One region of the Peribacillus sp. YIM B13472 genome, then DNA from elsewhere that is predicted to be linked to it. Evidence: riboswitches for the same ligand, from Rfam matches in the RefSeq annotation. Region 1 holds a riboswitch; the other holds the start of a gene.
The links. A riboswitch is a leader RNA that binds a small molecule or an ion and turns the genes downstream of it on or off. The one in region 1 is predicted to bind glycine.

Region 1 (12,011 bases):
GCTCAGGATAAACCGTTCCTAAATCGAAGCCGCCGATCATCCCTTTTTCAAAAAGGTTTTTATTGATTTCTGAAAACGAAGCAGGCAGTTTAATGACAAATTCATTAAACGAAGGACCGTCAAATATCACTTCCGCCCCTTTTGCCATGATTGCTTTTTTCGCATAATGCGCTTTTTGAATATTTTGCACGGCCATTTCTTTGACACCCTTTTTCCCAAGCGCGGTCATTGCAACAGAAGCTGCCAAGGCATTCAAAGCTTGATTGGAACAAATGTTGGATGTGGCTTTGTCACGGCGGATGTGCTGTTCACGAGCTTGAAGCGTCAGTACAAATCCCCTTTTTCCATTTTCATCCACCGTTTGACCGACGAGTCGGCCCGGAACTTTCCGAACAAGTTTATTAGTAACGGCAAAATATCCACAATGAGGTCCCCCGAATGCCGCTGGAATGCCGAATGGCTGGGCATCCCCCGTTACGATATCTGCACCGAGTGCACCAGGGGATGTCAAAGCTCCCAATGCAAGCGGGTTACTGGAAACGATAAACATGGACTTGACTCCATGAATGATTTCCTCCATTTCTTTCAATGGCTCGATGCGGCCAAAAAAGTTCGGATATTGCACGATCACTCCTGCAATGTCATCATTCGCCAATTCACTTAAAGCAGCTAAGTCCGTCACACCGTCTTTATAAGGAATTTCGACCACTTCCACGCGTTGCCCTTTCGCATATGTCTTCACAACTTCTCTTGATTCAGGATGAACGGTTCCTGAAATGAGAATCTTCTTGCGTCGTGTCTGGCCTGAAGCAAGCATGGCTGCTTCAGCTAGCGCCGTCCCGCCGTCATACATGGAGGAGTTAGCTACATCCATGCCCGTCAATTCACATATCATCGTTTGATATTCAAAGATCGCCTGAAGCTCACCCTGTGAAATTTCAGGCTGATAGGGTGTATAAGCCGTATAAAACTCAGAACGGGATAAAACATGATCGACGATGACCGGTGCGTAATGGTCATAGACACCCGCACCAAGGAAGGAAGCATAGCTTTTAAGGTCCGCATTCTTGGCAGCAAGCCTTGATAATTCTTTCATTAATGCAGGTTCCGATTTAGCAGGCTTGATATCGTATTCTCCTTGAAAACGAACGCTTTCAGGGATATCATTGAAAAGTTCTTGAACAGTAGATACCCCTATCGCTTGCAGCATTTCTTGTTTATCTTGCTCTGTCATGGGTAAATAACGATGTTTCATCTAATGACCATTCCTCTCTATTTACGTGGTTTTTTATAAAAAGGTGTTTGTATGATAACGGCTTTCAAACGTTTGGAACGGATTTCCACTTCGACTTCCGCATCCAGCACCGAAAATTCCTTATCGATAAGTACCAATCCCACGTTTTTCTTCAACGTTGGTGATTGGGTACCGGTCGTGACCTCGCCAATGACTTTATCACCGCTGTAGACCTTATACCCATGACGTGGAATGCCACGGTCAATCATTTCAATTCCCACAAGCTTGCGGGGAGCTCCTTTCTCCTTTTGCTCAGCAAGAACGGCTTTCCCGAAAAAATCCACTTCCTTATCCACTTTTACTGCAAAACCAATACCGGCTTCCATCGGGGTGATGTCCGCTGAAAGCTCCTGCCCATACAGCGGCAGTTTCGCTTCAAAACGCAGGGTATCACGAGCACCTAAACCAATCGGCTGAACCCCCTCTTCCTTTCCGGCTTCCATAATCGCCTTCCAAAGGGCAGGACCATTTTCACTGTCGCTATATATCTCAAAACCATCTTCACCAGTGTATCCAGTACGGGATACCAACGTGGAGATACCGTTGATCAGGACATTTTCCTTGAACTTGAAAAATCCAATTTCACTTAAGTCAGTATTTTCCGATAGTTTTTGTAATATCTTTTCTGCAGATGGTCCTTGAAGTGCCAGCTGTGTATAGTCACTCGATACATTCGTAATTTGGACATCTTCCGTTAAATTAGCTTGCAGCCAATTGAAATCTTTTTCTGTATTCGCTGCATTGACCACGAGCAGATAGTCGTCCTCAGCCCTTTTATACACGATAAGATCATCAACTGTGCCTCCGTTTTCATAACACATGGCGGTATATTGGGCACCGCCCTGTTGCAGCTTTGATATATCATTAGTCAGCATCTTCTGTAAAAAGGAAAGGCTCCCAGGACCCTTAACATCGACTTCCCCCATATGGGAAACATCAAATAACCCCGCTTTTGTACGTACGGCTTCATGTTCGTCCTTTATACCCGAAAATTGGACAGGAAGTTCCCAGCCGCCAAAATCAATCGTTTTACCTCCGTATTCACGATAAACCTCAAATAGTGGTGTTCTTTTTAAATTGGTCAAAAAATGACCCCCTTCAGATTTTTTTAAAATTAATTGGCTTCATTATCAAAAGCTTTTGTCATTACGCATCAGGTATATCCTGATTCATGATGTGAAAAAAGCACAAAAAAGGACAGAGAAAGCCCGTTTGAGCTTTTTCTCTGTCCTGAAACCTGAAAGTTTACCTATGTAATAGGTTTTCCCCTTTGGTGGCCGTCCCAAAACGGGCGGCGCTCTCCAGAGTTGCGTCCAATAAGAGTTCTTTTGCCTGAGAGATTCACTGCTAAGTTTGCTCCTTCGGCGCTACATCCGTAGTCTCTCCCCTTATCTTCACCCGCATATGAATGGTCTACCAATGAAAGGAAGCGAAATAGCCCCAAGCATCGGTAAAACCTTTGAGCATCATGGAAGCATTCTCTGCCAATTCTCCTAAAACTTCAGAAACCGTTTGAGTGATCCCCTTCAGTAATCTTGGATAAATTAGGAGCCTATAGCCCATACTAAGAAAACGCGAACTGCAAAATCGATGTACAAAGATTCTTTGTAGCATTTGGAAATTGGAATTTTCTAAATATACTTATATCCTACCCTAAGAAACTTATCTCTGCAATATCTTTTGAAGAGAAATATTTTTCTTACTTCACATACGAAATGTTCGGGTTTTGACCTTTTATTAAGGAAATTATGATTTAAGAGGGAGTTATTTCTATGAAAATCAATATATCCTTCAATTCTGAATGGAATGACGAGTTTCTGCAAAAAATGGAAAATGACGGTCCATGGGGAAATTGGGAGCTTTATAAGTTGGCGGTTCAAATGGAGGAAAATCTTATCATCCCTGATTTTGAAGGTTTACAGGCGCCCAAGCACCTTCCGCAGTTAACCCCGCTTCCCCATCAATTGGAAGCAGCCAAGCAAGTGGTGGAAAAGATGAATGGAAAGGCCATTTTAGCTGATGAGGTGGGGCTCGGAAAAACAATTGAAGCAGGCTTGATCCTAAAAGAGTATATGATTAGAGGCCTAGTAAAAAAGGTATTGATCCTTGTTCCAGCCTCCCTTGTCACACAATGGGCTTTTGAATTGAATACCAAGTTTCATATTCCGGCAGTCGTTCAGAGAAAAAGTTATGTTTGGGACTCCTGTGATGTTGTCATTTCATCCATTGATACAGCGAAACGCGCTCCACATCGAGATATCATTTTCACTCAGGAATATGACTTCATCATTATTGATGAAGCTCATAAACTTAAAAACAATAAGACGAAGAACTATGAATTCGTCCAAAATCTGAAAAAGAAATTTTGTCTACTCCTGACAGCCACACCGATTCAAAATAAAGTCGAGGAGATTTTTCACCTCGTTTCGTTATTGAAACCGGGCCACTTGGGAAATGCCTCACTCTTTTCGGAAAAGTATAAAGGGAAAGGCCGGAACATCATTGAAGATGAACACCTAAAGGAACTGGTCAATACTGTCATGATTCGAAACCGGCGGGCCGATACTGGCATTGAATGGACAAAACGGCATGTGGAAACCATCACCATTGAATTTTCTCCAACGGAACAGGCATTGTACGATGCTGTTTCCAAATTCAAGCCTATTTCGGATGGATCAAAAGGAAGCGCCTTTTCGGCTCTCACTCTTCAAAGGGAAGCATGCAGCAGCAGAGAGGCGGTCTTTTATACATTAAAGAATATGAAAGAAAAATATGATCAGCCTTCCCCTGACTATTTGGCAAAGCTTGATGATTTATTTTCTAAAGTGAATGAAACAGTTCAGAACTCCAAGGCTGAAAAAGCTTTGGAACTGATCAAGAAAATTGATGACAAAGTGATTATCTTTACCGAATACCGGGCGACTCAGCTATATCTCCAATGGTACCTACAGCAGAATGGAATTTCTTCGGTTCCTTTCCGGGGCGGTTTTAAGCGTGGAAAGAAAGACTGGATGCGAGAATTATTCCAAAAGAATATCCAGGTATTAATTGCAACAGAAGCTGGCGGGGAAGGGATAAACCTTCAGTTTTGCCATCACTTGATTAATTTTGACCTGCCATGGAACCCCATGAGGCTCGAACAGAGAATTGGACGGATTCACCGTCTTGGCCAGGAAGAAGATGTGATGATTTATAACTTTGCCACGAAAAATACAGTAGAAGAACATATTCTGAAGTTACTATACGAAAAAATTAATTTATTCGAAAAAGTAATTGGAGAATTGGATGATATTCTAACCAAACTGGATATTAACAACATTGAAGAATATTTAATCGATGTGGTCGGCGAGTCCAAAACAGAGGGCGAAATGAAAATCAAGATGGATAATTTTTCATCATTAATCCAATTCGCTCAATCAATGAAGGAAGGTGAGGTTCATGCAGCAACAGGAAATTCATGATTTTTTAATAACTTACTTTAAGGCCAACGATTGTGAAATACTGGATAATGCACCAACCCACCTTACAGTCCAATTGACGATTGAAATGGATAAAGAATTAATGAATAGACCCTTTTATTGGCATTATCTAGAAAAAACAGGTGGCGTTCCAAACCCAGCACAGATGACTTTCATTACCGATCCAGAACAAGCTCCATCCGATTTAAAGGGAGAAATGATTCATTTTGGCTCCCCACGCCTTCATCAGATTATTCAATCAACCAAAAAGCTGGCAGGTTATACTAGACTTTTTGAGGATACTCCTCCATCAAAAGGCGGCGGAAATAATCCTTTGTTTCCTTGGCTGACCCTGAATGTGAAAATATCCTATCAATGCGACCGTAAAAAAGATACTTTCATGTCGATCGGATTGAATTTAATCTCGGGTGAAATCATGGAAAGGTTTCACCATCGGGTTTTACCGGTAAAGGTCACCCCAAAAATACCGGATTACTCCTTTACGCTTTCACCTTTGATCATGCCCAAGAGTGGATTGGCAAGACTGGATACATACATCAGGACCAGTTTCGAGGATGATGACCATTCCTGGGCGGAGGAAGCAATGCTGCGCTGGCAGAATGATTTGAATTTATTGGAGCATTTTTACAAGGATATGGACGAAAAAAGTGAGAGTTATTATACCGAGAAAGAAGCACTAAAAGCTCAATATGAACCCAACATCAGAATATCCATCATCAACGGAGGATTATTTTACCTTTCAGATAGGGCGTTGGGATAAGTAAAGCACGAAAAGAAACAGATGTCCTAAGTTCGGGACATCTGTTTCACTTTTTGATATTTTTCCTTACGAACATCGACAAAGCAAAAGGGACAATGCCAAACCAATGGGACATACCATGAGTTTTATCCTCTTTTCTGTGACGGCGCTTTTCTTTTCGTTCTTTTTTCGTCAGATTAAAATACTCGACAAGCTGCTGCGTCAAATATTTAATATAAGCATTTGTAGACATATAAAATCATCACCCTATGCAAATTATGCCCGGTTTACGCTCCTTTTATTCCTTCGCTTGGTCCCTGAACACGTGAACCTGTCGCGTCGTTTAAAAGAGTGTTGATTTTACGCATTACACAGCCTGCTTTTCCAACCATTCTTTCACTTTCCCCGCTTCTTTATCGTATTGAATGATGACCCTTCCCACACGGCCATTTTTAGTCGTGGAAGAAAACTCGATAAATACGTAAGGATCTTCTTGTTTCATCAAAGAATACCGCACCACACCATTGGGATATGAAATTTCACCTTGGATGATTTTTGGGATCTCTTCGCCCCACTCTGCCGTCACATCCTTGATGGCTAGATGGACAAGATGGTCGGCCACAAGCGATTCTTCCACTTCTTTATAAAACTTTTTATCAATGATAAACTGGTCTATCATTAGTATCGTGAACATGATGAAAACACTCGCTACAATCATGACCATCGGGAAAACGACTCCTTTTTGATTATTCATCGACTTTCGTAACATTCCTAATGAAAGGGTGAAATCTTCGACTGAAAGTAGTTCCTGCTTTATCCGTTATATTTATAACAATGACACCGCCATCCTTCTCAACCCGGAATTCCGAAATGTTCTGCAAGATGACCTCATGCCCCATTCCATTCACTCGTCTTCGGACCTTATCTTCATATTGTTCAAACGATGATAATTGCTCACCTGAAAGCAAATATAATTTATTTCCCATTACATCCTGAACTTTGGAACTCCGGACCTCCTGCTTCATTTGCATGGTAAAGACCTCCCACTCTTTAGGGTGCAATTTATCAACGGACCCCATCTGGGTGTGAATGATAGAAAAAAGCTGTAGAACAAAAAGGGACGTCGTCATTAAAATCATTAAAGAAAAAAGCATTTCGATCATCGTAAAGCCATCATTTTTTCGCAGCATCACAAATGGATTCCAGATTACCCGATTCATCTTCATAACGTATACACCCTTCAATCATTCCCGGGATATCCCCATGGTCCTTCCAAACCAATTCATAGGATTTTTTTTTATAAATGATTTCCTGACCAACTGCTTGTATCTCCCCATCCATGAACGCCGTCAATCTTTCATATAATAAATGGTGGGCTTCTGTCCTTACGGCAATATCTTTCCGATGCATCAATAACTCTTCAAGAATTGGTAAAATGGCAAGGACCAGGAATATACAAACGGCAAATGCGGCTATCAGCTCAAGGTAGACGTAACCTTTACAATTTCTCAATCCTGAACCTCCCTTTACCGATATTGAGGATCAACTTGTACTTTCCCTTTGAGGTGTCAATCATAATCGTTCCGGCTTTTGAAGCATTTCCATACTGATTAAAATGAAAGCTGAAGCCCAAAGTGCCACTTAAAAACTGTATATCCTCTGGTATGCTTCTCTCAAGAACGACCCCCTCCTTATAAGACGAAACGGTATAAACCTTTTTGGTATTATCAATATGGAGGTAAATCAAGCTCTCATGACTGATGGCATACTGTTGTGCATAGAAAAGATCTTCATGGAATTGAGAAAGGAATAGCCTATTTTCCATTCCTTTAGTGAAGCTAGGATATAGATTAGGACCGATGGAAATCAGAAGTACAAAAATAACGAGGACAATGAGGGTTTCAGATAATGTATACCCCCCATTGGAAGGCCGTATATTCACTTCTCTCCTACTCAACGACCGTTATCTTTCCTTTACTATCCAAACTAAGTTCATCCCCATTAGGACAGGATGTCTGTTTGAGATAGCCTTGACTTTCCAATTCACCGATACTTCCGGGCAGTTTAGCATTGTCGATCTCATAAGCCTGTACCTGTGCTTGGGCCATCTTCACGAATGCTTCACATCCTTTAGACTGGATTGTAGATTGGTTCTTCGTGATATTGGGGATCGTTATAATCAAAAGGATGGATATTACCAGTAAAACAATAAGCATCTCAATTAGTGTAAAACCTCGTTCATTCATCACTTTCTTCAACATATCATCATGCTCCTGAAACCATCTGAATACCAGATGACCTTCGAGCATTTTCACCTCCGGAATACAAAAATGAAATCCTATATACCTTCGAGCAGTGAGAACATCGGCAGCAAAACTGCCAAATAAATGGATACGATCAAAAGACCTATAAGTGAAAACATAAGAGGCTGAATGATTTTCAATATTGCATTCATTCTCTCTTCAATTTTCTCCAGTAAAAAACGACTGTAATGAAGCAGCTCCGCATCAAGTCTGCCGTATTTTTGACCATTTGCAGCGACCACCGGTAAATTCACATCAAAATATGGGAGCTCCCGAAAAATCATTTCAAGTGATCTGCCCTCGATCAGATCATCCTTAATGATATTGCATAGTTTTTGGTAAAAAGGCTGCTGTTGATTTATCGAGAATAATTTGATGCTATCGTTTATCGATAGCCCTCCGGAAAGTAAGCCACTGAATTGGCTAGCAAAAAAATAAGTTTCGTATAATTTGATGAAGGTCCCGAATATCGGAATTCCCATCAAAATCCTTCGCTGCCTTAATGGGCACAATCCGTTAAACCAAAATCGTTTGAGTACATACAAGATTAGGAGCAATCCGAGTAAAAAGAAGGGGAGTGCTGGAAGAATGAATGTGGATGCTGACATTAATTTTAAGAGAGTATGCTGATCGACATCCATCGTGAAATAGATTGTCTGGAATTTGGGAAGGAGAACACTCTGAAGAATATAAAAAACGATGCTTACAAAAAAGACTAAGAATACGGGATACATCATTAACTTTTTTACTTTATCCATATCCTCGGTTCTTTTCTTCCAATATCGCCCTCCTTCTTTCAACGCCCGTTCCAGGTCGCCATACTGTTCTCCATAAAATATATAACTTACAAGCTGCGGATGAAAATCAAGATGGGTCAGCACCATGTGCAACGGGTAACCGTTCCTTAAATCGGCTTTAGCCTGAGTGAAGTCTTCCGCTTTCTTCTTTGATTCCTGAAACTCAAGAAAATGTAAAGCGTCCGCCAAAGGATAACCATGAATCAATAATTCACCTAGCTTCGAAATAAAGACCGCCTGTTCTTTTACCTTCCATTTACTTTTTGGTTTCATCGTATACCAGCCGTTCATATTCCTCGGAATCCACATAACCCATCACAACCGCTTTTCCGATTTCATCCTTCAATTGGCGGTAGCTGACCGTTGCCTTTCCTTTTTCATCTCCCATTATCCGGAGAACCTCAGCCAGGCTTTTTCCATATAGCAATTCATAAACACTTGCCCTTTTATTCCTGGCAGTCATTTTGCAAGCTAAAGCACAGTCCCCTTTACATGGAAGACATCGCAATTCAACCAGCCGCTGTGCTGTCACGCCAATCAAACTCTGTTCAACTTCAAGCAAGCTGACGCCAAATTCCAGTAACCTGGAGATGGCGCCCTTGGCGTCCCTTGTATGCATGGTTGTCAGTATCAAATGACCGGTCAATGCAGCACGCACTGCGATTTTAGCGGTTTCTGCATCTCTGACTTCCCCTACCATAATCACGTCAGGGTCATGCCTCAGTACAGCTTTTAGACCGACAGAATACGTAATGCCCGCCTTTTCATTGATTTGGACTTGCAATACCTTTTCGGATACATTTTCAATGGGATCTTCAAGTGTAATAATATTTCGATTGATCATCTCATGGGCATGGTGAAGCAGGGAATATAGTGTCGTGGTTTTTCCACTGCCGGTCGGACCGGTAAATATGAGCATGCCATGGGAATGCTTCAGGAGTGCAATCAATTTTTGAACGGTGCTTGGAAATAAGGATAACTGTTCTAGAGGAAGGATATTCTGTTGGGGTATTAAGCGGATGACCAAACTTTCGAGATGGGCGGTGGGTAAAGTGGAAAGGCGGAGTCCGACCACCTGGTTAGCCAAATTGATGGTGATGGCACCACTCTGTGGCCTCCTTTTCTCCCCTATATCCATCGAGGCAAGGAACTTCAAATGGGCGATCAGCCTCTCAGCTTCAAAGAATGATAGTGTTTCCTTTGGAACAAGCTTATTGTCTATCCTGAATTGGATGAGAGGTCCCTCCCTGCGAAAAAAAATGTGGATATCCGATGCCGATTCCTGTACAGCACGGGTCAGTATTTTTTCTGCGGTCTTTTCAATCGATATCAATTCATTCATCACCTCCTATGTTTCTTGTTGTATGGATTCGACAATCCACGACAAATTCCTGCTTCAGAAAAAAAAAAAAAAAATTCCCGAAAAAACTTCGAGAATCATCTCACATGCTCATTTTTAAATCAAGCCTTCGGGAAACCAAATTTCTTAATGCGTCTACATTATGACCAATCACCAGTTTTTGCCCGTCTATGAGAATGGGCCTTCTTAATAACTTCGGTTCTTTTGTTAATAATTGGATTACATCAGAAAGCATCATTTCGTCAATATTAACTTGTAAGTCTTTGTATGCTTCACTTCTTGTTGCTAAGACTTCATCAAGCCCTTCCGATGTCAATTCAAGAATTCTTTTTAACTCTGCTACAGTTGGAGTCTCTCTGAATAAATGTCGCTCATCGAAGGAAACTTGATTGGCCCTTAACCATTTTTTTGTTTTGCGGCAAGATGTACAACTTGGATACGAAAAGAAGGTTAACTGTGCCATACTAATCACTCCCCGTTCACATTTTGTATACATTAATAATCTATATAATGATTGTATAACATTTGTACAATTATTGTATATATTTTTGCTTATTAATCCGCTTTATTTGTGAACATTTTTTAAACTAAAGGGTGTTTGCCCTTTCTCTTATTCCATTTTTTTCTGCCTGCATTATAATGGACATAGTTAAACTATGGAATAGCAGGAGGGTGTAATGGAACAAACGTTAAAAATAACAAACGTGTTAGCTGATCCCACCAGATATTATATATATCAGCATATTGTGAACAAGCATGGTGATGTATCGGTACAGCAAATCGCCGATTCTTTTAACATCCACCCAAATGTTGCCCGTCTGCATTTGTCAAAACTTGAGGATATCGATATGTTGACCTCGGATGCCCGAAAGACCGGGAAAGGCGGTCGTCCCAGCAGACTTTACCGATTATCTGATAAAGTCATTCAGCTTCATTTTCCATATAGGAACTATCAGCTGCTTTCAAGGATTGCCATCCAGACGATGATGACATTAGGGGAACAAGGAAAACAGGCATTTTATGAAACGGGAAAAGCATTCGGGGAGGAATTGATCAATCAGCAACTAGCCCTGAATTCGACATCGATCGATCAACTTGGTTTTGGGGAAAAGGTCAACATGCTTAAAAATGCGGCTACCATCGCAGGGTTATCTCCTGAAATACAAGCAAGCGAAGAAGAAAATAAAATATACTTCCGTATCTTCAATTGCCCGTTTAAGGAAGTTGCTGAAGTGGAGCCAAGAACAATCTGCTCCATGCACAACTCATTTTTAGAAGGAATGTTCGAAGCCTTGTTTGAGAATGTCCATATTGTGGAATTAGAAAATATGATGTCCAATTGTGCAGCATGCTCATACCAGGCTTCGGTTCTCACATAGAAACAAAAGGCATCCTTTACATTACCTTACAATTTCATTTATAATTATTTAGAATGTACACGTCTAGACAAAAGGAGGGATTCGGGTGGAACGCATGTTCAGAGTATGTGGATTTTGGACAGGAATTATGGCAATTTTCTTTTATCTTGGCCATATGCATCAAACGTCTTTGCTTTTCTTTGCACAAACGATCTTTTTTGTACTTTTAAGTTATTTGAAATTATCTGAGCGCATGTATATTTATGTTTTCGGCGCCTATCTTACCGTTTTCTTTGCAGGATTTTCATACTGGAGCGTATTTATGATGACTCCGGGTACTGCGCATTAAGAACAAGCAATATTACATAACCCATGAATTTTGATTCATGGGTTTTTACTTGTCACCATTCAGGAAAGATCCTCACATCTTCTGCTAAATTCTTAGATTGAAGCAACACTTTGAAATGTTCACTAAATCCCCCTGGAACGATTAGCCCCCGAATTGCACGATTACGCTTTGCCGTTTTCGAGAATGGATCAGTTCCTTGATGGTCCTTCAATTCCTCTAGTATCCCTGCTTTAAGCAAGAATTCATTTTGGAGAAAAAGTCCCTGATTGGAAAGCTCCTTTCTTTTTCCAATCTCGATTAATGTGTCAAAATGGATATGTGTCGTCAAATCC
Region 2 (12,011 bases), on a different contig from region 1:
TGAATTCAATGGTTTTACTCGTGAATTCCACGCATTTACTCGTGAATTCCCAGCTTTACTCGTGAATTCCACGCATTTACTCGTGAATTCAACGGCTTTACTCGTGAATTCCAGCTTTACTCGTGAAGTCCACGCATTTACTCTTGAATTCAACGGCTTTACTCGTGAATTCCACGCATTTACTCGTGAATTCAACTACTTTACTCGTGAATTCAACGGTTTTACTCGTGAATTCGACTACTTCACTCGTGAATTCCAGCTTTACTCGTGAAGTCCACGCATTTACTCGTGAATTCAACGGCTTTACTCGTGAATTCCACTACTTTACTCGTGAATTCCACGCATTTACTCGTGAATTCCACGCATTTACTCGTGAATTCAACTACTTTACTCGTGAATTCAATGGTTTTACTCGTGAATTCCACGCATTTACTCGTGAATTCCCAGCTTTACTCGTGAGTTCCACAATTGATCAAAAAAACAAAAAGCCCTTCTCGAATTAAGAGAAGGGCTTTTTTTGTTACCTTATCAGGAAATCTCATCATCGGATCTAACATCCAATGGTGTTCGTTTATCCATTTTCAGCATGTAATAACTTGCTACGACCAAGGCTAGGAAAACGATCCCGACAACTAAGGAAATCCGGGTACTAGGATTGATCCACATACCGACCAGCACCATCAGTAAGAAGGCAATTGTCGCATAGTTACTGTAAGGGGCCAACGGCATCTTGAACGGATGTTTCTCCATTTCAGCGGCATTTACTTTTCTGAATTTAAGCTCACTGATAAGTAAGACAAACCATGGAATCATCCCGGGTAATACACTCGCACTGTACACATAAAGGAATAATTGCGGCGGTGCAAGGTAATTCAGGATAACCCCGATGCCCAATCCTAATAGTACAGCGATCGTGCAGTATGCCGGCACTCCATTTTTAGATACTTTAGCAAAGACTTTTGGAGCTTGGCCATTCAATGCAAGTGTGTACAGCATACGCCCTGCACTGAAAATCCCACTGTTGCATCCAGACATTGCCGCAGTGATTACAACAAAATTGATGATTCCTGCTGCTGCTGTGATACCTATTTTAGCAAAGGTTGAAACGAATGGGCTTCCTAAGTCATCCAGTTGATCCCAAGGGAAGACTGTCACGATGACAAATATGGCACCAATATAGAAAATTAATATACGCCATATGATTGATTGGATCGCTTTTGTTACGGTCTTCGTTGGATCTTTCGCTTCTCCGGCTGTGATGCCGATAAGCTCAACGCCTTGATAGGATGCCACGACCAGGGAAAGCGCAAAGAAGAATCCTGTCCAGCCTCCCGTAAAGAAGCCGCCATTTTCCCATAGATTCGATAATCCAATTGCATCCCCGCCATTTCCTATTCCAAAGAAGATAAGGCCAAGGCCGGCAATGATCATCAATATAATCGTTATGACTTTTATAAGCGCAAACCAAAATTCAAATTCCCCGAAGGATTTAACGGAAATGAGGTTTGCCGCCCCCAAGATGATCATGGCGACCACACCTGGTATCCAAGCAGGTAACTCGGGGAACCAATATTGCATATACAACCCAACCGCGATGATTTCGGACATTCCGACGATTACCCATTGAAACCAATTGCTCCAAGCAGTCATATAACCTGCCAAGGGATGTATATAGCTGCTTGCAAAGGTTGCAAAAGAACCTGTAGTCGGTTCTAAATATAGCATCTCACCCATGGAACGCATGATGAAAAATATAAAAATACCTGCGATTGCATAAGCAAGCATAACAGAGGGCCCGGTCCATTTGATCGTGCTCGCAGAACCCATGAATAACCCGACCCCGATGGTTCCGCCCAAAGCTATCATTTGAATATGTCTTGATTCCAGCCCTCTCTTTAATTCCTTGTTCGACATGATTAACTCCCCCTGATGCAATATCGGTAATGCTTTTCCATCCTTAACACGAACGACTCTCTATTAATTATTGCGGTTAGAAATGCTTTATCGAAAAAAATATCAATAACACTTCAATTATGTTTTCTTATCTTATAATAGTAAATATTCTGTAAAAATACAATTGTATTTTTGAAATAAACAGTTACCAAATATATCTTGGCAATTTCCCTTATCTAAAAATATCATTTCAAAAAAATGATGTTCAATATTTCATAATAGTGATCATCCAAAAAACAATTTTTTCAAGTACCTTAAAAAATATTAAGACCACTATAAAACTGCAGCTATTGCCGTTTTCACTTCAAAAAAACTTGTTGACCTTCCGAAAAATAGATGATAGAATTCCAATATTATTTTATAAGCATAATGAATGATGTAACAGTGGAAGATTGACACTGACAGACATTTCTTCACAACCGCATACAAGCAAGCGATGAATGCTATGGATGACACTATAGCAGGAGCAGCTTCTGGAGAGACTGTACAAGATGCAGCGCCGAAGGATTCACAATCTCAGGCAAAAGGACAGAAGAGTAACGAATGATAGAATTGTTATTCTGAACCCTTTAAGAGATTGGTATTATCCAATCTCTTTTTTTTATTGTCCATTTTGTGATTGGACTTAAAACTACACTCTTGAAAACCAATGGAATAGGCAAGCAGGGCAAGAAATCACGTCCCTCTCTCCAAGACCATGCAGGTTGAAATCATTCACTAACAAGACTATAAAAAACGGGGGCGTAAGAATTGGCTAAACAGGAATTAAAAAGAGATTTAAAAAATCGACATGTACAACTTATTGCAATAGGAGGAACCATTGGCACCGGTTTATTTTTAGGATCCGGAAAAGCCATACAATTAGCTGGACCTTCCATTATATTCTCCTATCTGATAATAGGGATTGCCTTGTTTTTTGTGATGAGGGCGCTGGGCGAATTGCTATTATCCAATGCAGGGTATACATCATTTACTGAATTTGCAACCGAATATGTCGGTCCATGGGCCGGCTTCGTAACAGGGTGGACATATTGGTTCTGTTGGATCATGACCGCAATGGCCGATATCATAGCTGTCGGCGTCTATATGCAATATTGGTTCGATATCCCTCAATGGATTCCGGCTCTAATATGCCTAGTCATTCTGTTAGGATTGAACCTTTTGACCGTTAAGTTATTTGGTGAATTGGAATTCTGGTTTGCCATCATTAAAGTAATCACGATCATTGCCTTAATCATCGTAGGAATCATTCTTTTGATCATCGGCTTCAATACCAATAGCGGAACGGTTTCCGTAACGAACCTATGGAATCATGGGGGCATGTTCCCTAATGGCATTTCTGGATTCCTATTATCTTTACAGCTGGTCGTCTTCTCATTTGTCGGTGTCGAATTGGTCGGGGTTTCCGCAGCAGAAACGGCAAACCCGAGAAAGAACATTCCATCTGCCATCAATAAAATCCCTGTCCGGATTTTACTTTTCTATATTGGTGCACTATTCGTCATTCTCTGCGTCAACCCATGGACACAACTGGATGCCACGAGCAGCCCATTTGTAGAGGTCTTTGCGTTAATCGGCATTCCTGTCGCTGCAGGGATCATCAACTTCGTCGTTTTGACATCCGCTGCTTCTGCATGCAACAGCGGTTTATTTTCAACGAGCCGAATACTTTATACGTTAAGCAGGAATGGCGAAGCCCCTGCTAAACTGGAAAAATTAAATAAACAGGCTGTTCCGAGCAATGCCTTATTAACATCCACAATCGTTGTATCAATAGGGGCATTATTAAGCAAGCTGATACCTGAACAGGCATTTACCGTCGTGACGACCATCAGTGCCATCTGTTTCATTTGGGTATGGAGCATTATCTTGATCTCCCATATCAAATATTCAAAAACAAGGCCTGATCTAAGAGCCGAATCGACTTTCAAGGCTCCTTTTACACCCTTTGTCAATTACGCCATATTAGGATTATTCCTGTTCATCCTTATTGTTATGCTATTCGCTGAAGCAACACGACTATCACTGCTCTTGACCCCAATCTGGTTCATACTTTTGGTAATACTATATAATACTCGAAAAAAATATAGCTAAAGGAAATAAAGCCTTGAACTCACTATGAATTCAAGGCTTTATCTGTTTTATGAACATATCAGGGTCCGGCTGTCTGCGCACAGTTGCTCAAATATATCAGGCAACTGCATTAAATTTTATATCAAAATAGTGTAAGCTATTATATATCATTGGACCTTTTTTAAAAGAAGGTAAATCGGACATGCACGAATTTTCCTTCCCGGTTTGGTTCACCCAGCCATCAGTGGCATTGAAGAATAAACCCCATTGATGGACGTTTCACTTATTTAAAACGGAGGGGTTTGTTTAATGAAGATTATATATATCCTTACTCTAGTTCCTTTTATAGGCATACTAGGATTTCTACCTTTTGTTAATAAAATAGAACCATACGTATTAGGGATGCCTTTCAATATGTTCTGGATGGCTATGTGGGTTGTCCTTACCTCTGCCATATTGGGCATCATGTATAAGCTGGATCCCAGGAATCGGGAAGGTGACCAGAAATGAATATTGCTCTCTTAATCATTTTAGCATTTTTACTTCTATCGATATTTTTAGGGATACGCTCTTCAAAAGGAAAAGATATGGACTTGGAACAATGGACGGTGGGCGGACGTGGTTTTGGTGCGATTTTCGTCTTTCTGCTGATGGCCGGGGAAATCTATACGACCTTCTCCTTCCTTGGCGGCAGCGGCTGGGCATATGGCAAGGGCGCACCCGCTCTATATGTTCTAATTTACATTACTTTGTCTTACGTATTATCCTATTGGCTCCTTCCGGAAATATGGAAATATGCCAAAGAAAATAAACTGATGTCTCAATCCGATTTCTTTGTGAGCAAATATAAGAGTCCCAGTTTAGGAATTTTGGCTGCACTTGTCGGTGTGGTGTCGATGATTCCAGTGATCGTCGTGCAGCTGAAAGGATTGGGAATCATTGTCTCAGAGGCATCTTATGGTGCCATCTCAATGTCCGAGGCAGTTTGGATGGGGGCGATCAGCCTTACCATTTATGTGATGATCTCCGGTATACACGGTTCTGTTTGGATAGCGGTCATTAAAGATATAATGATGGTCTCCATAATAGGATTTTTGGGGATTTATCTGCCGATGCATTACTTTGGCGGATTTCAGCCGATGTTTGAAGCGATTGATGCGGCCAAACCTGGTTTTCTAAAGTTCCCTGACCAGGGACTTAGCGTATCATGGTTTATCTCCACGGTAATATTGCTCGTATTCGGATTCTATATGTGGCCACAAGTTTTCAGCGCTGTCTATTCAGCACGCAGCGGCAAGGTATTTCGAAAAAATGCCATCATCAGCCCTTTATATACACTCATGCTGTTATTCGTCTTTTTCGTTGGGTTTACAGCTATATTGAAAGTGCCCGGACTCGTTGGGGCAGATGCAGACCTCTCATTGCTGCGCCTTTCGATCGAGACCTTTGATCCATGGTTTATAGGCATAATCGGCGGAGCTGGATTGTTGACCGCATTGGTGCCGGGATCCATGCTTTTGATGAGCGTCGCTACACTGCTCGCGAAAAACGTCTATAAGGAATTTGCACCTGCAGTATCCGATCGCCACGTTGTGCGATTGGCAAAGCTCCTTGTTCCAGTCATTGCCCTTATAGCCGTCTACTTCACCTTAAACGGCGGCGAAACGATGTCAGCATTAATTCTTATGGGATACAGTCTCATTACACAGCTATTCCCGTCCCTGCTCTTTAGTCTGAAGAAGAATAATCCCATCAATAAATATGGCGCAATCGCCGGCATCATCACCGGATTATTCATCGTAATCTGCATTACACTCAGTTCTTCAACTATAGGAACCTTGTTTCCATCCTTGCCGCAAGCAGCGAAGGATTTGAATGTGGGAATCATCGCCTTGGCGGTCAATTTCATTGTGATGATCACGGTAAGTCTTGCTTTCAGAAACCCCGCGGTTCAGTTGGAACCTAAATCCGTTAACGATATATGAAACACTCTCTGATGCTGGTTATTTTGGATAAAGAAACATTAGAAGAACATCGAAAGGCTCAGTCATAAGACTGAGCTTTTCTTATAATCGACATCCAAAGTCATAATGTCCTTTTTTCTTAAGAGTGATTATAGAAAGTTAATAGCAGACAAAAAACAATGTCTCATATTAAACTACTAATCTTTTTTGTTTATAATCAAATCCCTATTTCAACTAATAAATACAACGAAAAAATACTCTTATCAGGAGGTTCGGGCTTTTACTTGGGATTTGGAGTAAATACTCGTGAATTCCAAACTTTTTCTCGTAAGTTTGGAGCAAATACTCGTGAATTTCATTCCGTTAAACTCATTATCTTTTTTCCCGCATCTTCAGTAATCCACTAAAGCCTTCCTGCCATCATTCATTGCTTTAACGATTCCCTTATGTTCGTGCAACTGTTGCTGCAGTTTTTGTTTTCTATTTACGATCATCCTCGTAACCTCTTTCGGGCTGGGCCCGCCTTGAATGCTTCTAATTTCCACAAAGTATTCGGGAGAGATGATCTTTTTCCATTCGTCTTCAGTTAAATTTACTGCAACGAATTCATTGATGATCTTGTTGATGTCTTGTGTGTCCCAATCATAAAGCTCCTTCCCTTCACCAATCGACCGTTTTGCAATAGTACTGGCTATGGAATGAGCTTTTCTGAATGATATCTCGTAATCTCTTGATAGGGTATCCGCTAATTCAGTAACCGTTATACTGGATTTTGCAGCCATTTTCTTTGTATGTTCTTCATTTACTTTCAAAGTCGATATGACGGCATACATTAGTTTCATGACACGTCCTGCATTCGAAAAAGCTCGATATAAATGCGGCTGTAAATCATCTTCCGTATCGACGATATCACCAAATGGCGTATTGTGGATCATATTCATTGCAGCGAGAGCATCACCATACGCACTGCTTGCAATTGAACGGGAATGTTCAATGGAAACTGGATTTCTTTTTTGCGGCATGATGCTGCTCACTTGAACATAAGGGTCGGCCACATGAAATGTACCAAACTCCCTTGTCACATGCTGCAGGAAGTCTTGAATCCATCTCCCTGTATTGACCATGCACGTCATGATGGCAGTTGCGGTTTCCAATAAATAATCCGCCCCGCCTATCGAGTCATAGGAATTCTCAATCACCGAATCAAACCCAAGCAGTTCAGCAGTACGGTTCCGGCTGATCGGAAAACCGGTGGTCGTTAACGCGGCAGCGCCCAAAGGCGATTGGTTAACCGTTTCATAGGCTGCCCATAACCGGCCAATATCCCTTTGAAGCACATCATAAATGGCTAAAAAGTAATGTCCTATCGTAGTCGGCTGAGCCGGTTGGGTATGCGTGTAACCAGTTATATAGGTTTCTGTATGTTTTTCAGCCTGCACCAAGAATACCTCACTCAAATGGCTTGCATAGCCAATCAATTGGAGCAGATGACCTCTCAAAACAAGCCGGTACATCGCGACTCCCATATCATTACGACTGCGGCCGATATGAATCTTCCCCGCAAGTTCATGACCGATTTCCTCACCGATCTTTGCCTCCATCATGAAAAATAAGTCTTCGAATTGGGGCTGATAGGTCAACTGCTTGAGATCTGTTTGGGCCACTTTCCGAATCCCATCAAGCATGGTTTTCGCCTCTTCTTCTTTAATGATCTTTTGTTCCGAAAGCATGATGACATGCGCCCGATGAATATCGAACATTGCATGAAATAAGTAATCTCTTTGATCATTAAAAACAGGCATCAGAAGCTCTCTAGCATATGTTTTTCCGGGAAAGACACTACCTTCATTTTTGATAAATTCTTCAAGCCTGCTCATCTTTAAACCTCCAAATTTATAAAGCTTTTTCCGCTTTGATTCCAAAAAACTTGTTCGAAATAAAGAGAACGATTACAATCAGCGTGATTTGAATCATCCCATAGGCAGCTGCCTGCCCCATATTGAACATTCTAAGCTGATTCATGATTTCAATGGATATGGGTCTGTTTGAAATCGTGTACAACAGGACCGAGGTCGGGAATTCCCCTACAGATTCGATAAATGCCAATAATGTCCCTGATAAAACGCCAGGCATAATAATTGGAAATATGACCTTTCTGAAGGTATAAAACCACTTTGCCCCCAAGTTTCTGGCTGCTTCTTCAATCGAATCATCGAGCTGCTCCAGAACGGCGTTAGTCGAGCGGACAACGAGTGGAATATGTCTGATGAAATAGGCTAGAGGCAAAATCCAAAATGTTCCCACCAATATTTGACCAAAGGAAAAAACGCTAGGTTCATTGAATGCGAATATCAAGTTCATCCCTATGACCGTTGCAGGCAACGCCCAAGGAATCATGACTAGAATATCGACAAAGCTTTTCCCGACGAATTTCCGTTTGACAAGCACATAGGACGCTATGACCCCAAACCCCAGATTTGCCAGCGTTGCAATAACCGCCATCAGTAAACTATTTCGTAACGGTTTGAAGATATTAGGATCTTCAAACAAAAGCCTGTAATTTTCCCAATTAAATACTGTTGGATACGTTTGAAATGTCCAGGTTCCATCCGGCACAAGTGAAAGCAAAAGAATCGTAAAGTGCGGTAATAGCAAAATAATTACGCCAATGATGCCCGTTACGACCATCACCCATTTCATAATTGGATTCTTCACTTCACTCCTGTGTGCCCCAATCCCTTTCGAAGCCATGCGATAATCTTTCCTATTCTGATACCAACGCATAAATAATAGAAATGAAATCGAAACGATGGATAGAATGACGGATTGAGTAGCGGCAATTTCCATATCACCATTTATTTTCGAAAAATAAATTTGCAGGCTCAACACCCTGTATCCGCCAGCCAATAAAAACGGGGCACTGAATGAAGCCACTGATATCATGAAAACAAGCAAAGAAGCGGCAACGATGGCAGGTGTCAATAATGGAAATGTCACCTTCCAAAAAACCTTGAATTTATTTGCCCCTAAGTTATAAGCAGCTTCTTCAAGGGACGGATCTATTTTATTGATTGCAGCAGATACGGTCATATAAAAATAGACATACATCGTATAGGCATGCACGATAAGGATTCCCGATACCCCGCCAATTTTAAATGGAACCTTATCGAGACCGAACAGATCCTTGATGGCATTTGGAATCAATCCCGATTCTCCATATAAAAACATAAAAGCCATGACCCCTACTAATGATGGAAGGACAATCGGCAAAATCGCTGCCGATGAAAAGAAGCTTCTGCCGGGAAAATCATAACGGTTAAAAATAAATGCGAGCGGAATCCCAATCAAGGCACTGACCAATACACTCAATAAGGATATATAAACGGAATTCCATAGCGCCTCTAGGTTCGTTTTCGATTCCTGCACGAAGAAGTCCTGATAATTTACAAGGGATATCGTTCCGTCTTTTTGCAGACTTTCGATAAAGGTCCTCAACGATGGGTAGAGAACATACGCTACGAGCACCATTACAACTGGTAAAAGGAGCCAAATCGTCAATCTCGTATCACGATTTTTAATCATGGAGCATCACCGCTTATGATAGGGATAAGACGCAGCTGTTTCTCTGGAAGCTGGACATACACTTCCTTTCCTTGATGAAAGTATCCAAAATCCTGAGTGTTGAATACGTCGACCCTTAGTAACACGTCTTGAACATCCACCATGACATTCACAACAGATCCAAAGAATTGGACGGATTTTATTTTACCTTTAAAGATATTCATTCCTTCTTCGGCTACATCCAGAATTCTGATTGCTTCAGGACGAATCGAAACAGCAAGGTCATCATCAGTCTGTACGATTGAAATTCCTTCTCTAGCTTGATTTTCCACATTCAATTTAATCGGTTGTTCACTATTTTTAAGGGCAACCACTATATTCTCTTGTTGAACGTTTTCGACTTGAACGGGCAATAGATTAATCTCGCCTATAAAACTCGCCACAAAATCATTGGCCGGCTGATTATAAATTTCTGCCGGCGTCCCGACCTGGTGACATACACCATAATTGAACACAGCGATCCGATCACTCATCGATAATGCCTCGGCCTGATCATGTGTGACATAAATGGTGGTAATCTTGTAATCACGCTGCAGCCTTAGGATTTCCACCCTCATTTCATCACGAAGCTTGGCATCCAGATTACTTAATGGCTCATCCAGCAGTAATATTTCCGGTTCAATGACCAGTGCTCTCGCAAGGGCCACCCGCTGCTGCTGTCCTCCGCTTAACTGGCTCACTTGACGATTCGAGTAGCTCTCCAGCCTGACCTTTTGGAGGGCATCCAGCACTCTCCTCTTTAAGTCAGCAGAAGAAACTTTTCTCACACGCAAGCCAAACGCTACATTTTCAAAAACAGTCATGTGGGGAAAGAGGGCATAGTTTTGAAAAACCATGCCTGTATTTCTTTTCTCCGGAGGTACACGCGTCATATCTTTATCGCCAAATCGGACGACACCTTTTGTCGGATAATAAAAACCGGCAATCATCCGAAGCGTTGTCGTTTTACCGCAGCCACTTGGACCAAGAAAGGTAAAAAACTCACCTTCTTTGATTTCCAGATTTAAATGGTCGACAGCTATCGTTTTCCCGAAGGCTTTTTGGACATTCTCTATTTTTATTGACGCCATCCCAACGACACTTCCTTATTCTTTAATTTCTTTATCTCCACTTTTAATATTTTCGTCCCAATATTTCATCCACTCGTCACCTTTTTCCTCGAATGCATTCCAATCAATATCCATCGCTTTAATTTCTGTTTCCGTGATCCATTCAGGTAAATCCTTCACATCATTTCTGGTCGGAATCCTGTAAAATTCTTCTGCCAAAGTATTTGCGGCTTCCGGTGAATTCACGAACTCATAAAAGGCTTCTGCCGCTTTTGGATGCTTGGCACCTTCAACGATGGCGATACCTTCTGTCAATACTGGTGTTCCGCTTTCTGGAATGACGAACTCAAATGGATAATTTTTATTTTCCTTAAGCATGACAACATCCGGCATTGCCCAAACGGAAAGTGAGCCCTCTCCTTTGGCCACCTTGTTATACATCATTTCCGGGTTTGCTGAATATTCCTTTGTGTTTTGATCGAGCTTCTTTAACCAGTCATACCCTTCTTTTGGATCATTTGTATCCTTATACGTACGATAGATCATCGCAGAGAAAATTGTCCTCATCGTTCCGGAGGCTAACGGATAGCGGATGATGATTTCGTCTTTCCACTTCGGATCAAGCAGCTCATCCCAATCTTTTGGTACCTCGTCTTTTGATAGTTCTTTGCTGTTATACATGATGACTTCCGGTGTCTGGCTCGTTCCCGTCCAATACCATTCCGGATCGTGGAATCCTTCATCGAGACTATCGGAATAGGTAGGCTTATAAGCAGCCAGCAGCCCATCATCCTTTGCTTGATTGAAATTCGTGGAAGGTGCCCCCCACCAGACGTCTGCCTGCGGATTACTTTTCTCTGATCGAACGCGGTCAAGGATTTCCTGAGACCCCATATCAAGCCACTCAACATCAACACCATACTCGTCTTCGAACTGCTTTTCGAATTTTGATAAAATATCTTTGCCATGCGGTGAATAAACAACGATCTTATCTTCCAGCTCACCCTTTTCCCCCTTGGCACCGCCAGTAGCCGAATTCGTTTTCGTCTCGCCACCGTTACATCCCGAAATCAATAGTGATGCCGATAAGGCCATTACTGAAACAAGCGACTTTTTCCTATTTTTCATTAACAATCCCCCTCATCACGAAAATTCAAAATGCCATCATGTTCCCTTAAGAAAAGGGAAACCGCTCCAAGTACTCCTGCGTTTTCTCCCAGTTGTGAAGTTTTCATTTCTACTAAACTAGGAAGATATCGATCAACGATCTCCCGAATTCTAGGTAAAATGTACTCAGATGAATTTAAAACACCACCTCCTAAAATAATCACCTCTGGATTTAGCAAACTGG

Region 2: another riboswitch for glycine. It lies ahead of ACFX4I_RS09590 (amino acid permease); the one in region 1 lies ahead of gcvT (glycine cleavage system aminomethyltransferase GcvT).

What each region holds. Positions count from the first base shown of each region.
Region 1 is NZ_JBHZPG010000006.1:93,325-105,335, forward strand. It holds gene gcvPA (aminomethyl-transferring glycine dehydrogenase subunit GcvPA) at 1-1,255, opposite strand, end outside; gene gcvT (glycine cleavage system aminomethyltransferase GcvT) at 1,273-2,379, opposite strand; glycine riboswitch at 2,518-2,601, opposite strand; glycine riboswitch at 2,605-2,692, opposite strand; gene ACFX4I_RS06920 (DEAD/DEAH box helicase) at 3,067-4,755, shown strand; gene ACFX4I_RS06925 (YqhG family protein) at 4,733-5,533, shown strand; gene ACFX4I_RS06930 (YqzE family protein) at 5,580-5,765, opposite strand; gene comGG (competence type IV pilus minor pilin ComGG) at 5,880-6,266, opposite strand; gene comGF (competence type IV pilus minor pilin ComGF) at 6,259-6,738, opposite strand; gene ACFX4I_RS06945 (hypothetical protein) at 6,686-7,024, opposite strand; gene comGD (competence type IV pilus minor pilin ComGD) at 7,011-7,454, opposite strand; gene comGC (competence type IV pilus major pilin ComGC) at 7,462-7,821, opposite strand; gene comGB (competence type IV pilus assembly protein ComGB) at 7,851-8,885, opposite strand; gene comGA (competence type IV pilus ATPase ComGA) at 8,869-9,945, opposite strand; gene ACFX4I_RS06970 (Spx/MgsR family RNA polymerase-binding regulatory protein) at 10,055-10,435, opposite strand; gene ACFX4I_RS06975 (helix-turn-helix transcriptional regulator) at 10,650-11,351, shown strand; gene ACFX4I_RS06980 (DUF2626 domain-containing protein) at 11,437-11,679, shown strand; gene ACFX4I_RS06985 (class I SAM-dependent methyltransferase) at 11,732-12,011, opposite strand, start outside.
Region 2 is NZ_JBHZPG010000009.1:58,089-70,099, forward strand. It holds gene ACFX4I_RS09575 (hypothetical protein) at 1-271, shown strand, start outside; gene ACFX4I_RS09580 (hypothetical protein) at 228-503, shown strand; gene ACFX4I_RS09585 (amino acid permease) at 529-1,914, opposite strand; glycine riboswitch at 2,417-2,495, shown strand; gene ACFX4I_RS09590 (amino acid permease) at 2,704-4,047, shown strand; gene ACFX4I_RS09595 (DUF3311 domain-containing protein) at 4,336-4,536, shown strand; gene ACFX4I_RS09600 (sodium:solute symporter family protein) at 4,533-6,011, shown strand; gene argH (argininosuccinate lyase) at 6,383-7,867, opposite strand; gene ACFX4I_RS09610 (ABC transporter permease) at 7,884-9,572, opposite strand; gene ACFX4I_RS09615 (ABC transporter ATP-binding protein) at 9,569-10,681, opposite strand; gene ACFX4I_RS09620 (extracellular solute-binding protein) at 10,697-11,788, opposite strand; gene ACFX4I_RS09625 (ROK family transcriptional regulator) at 11,788-12,011, opposite strand, start outside.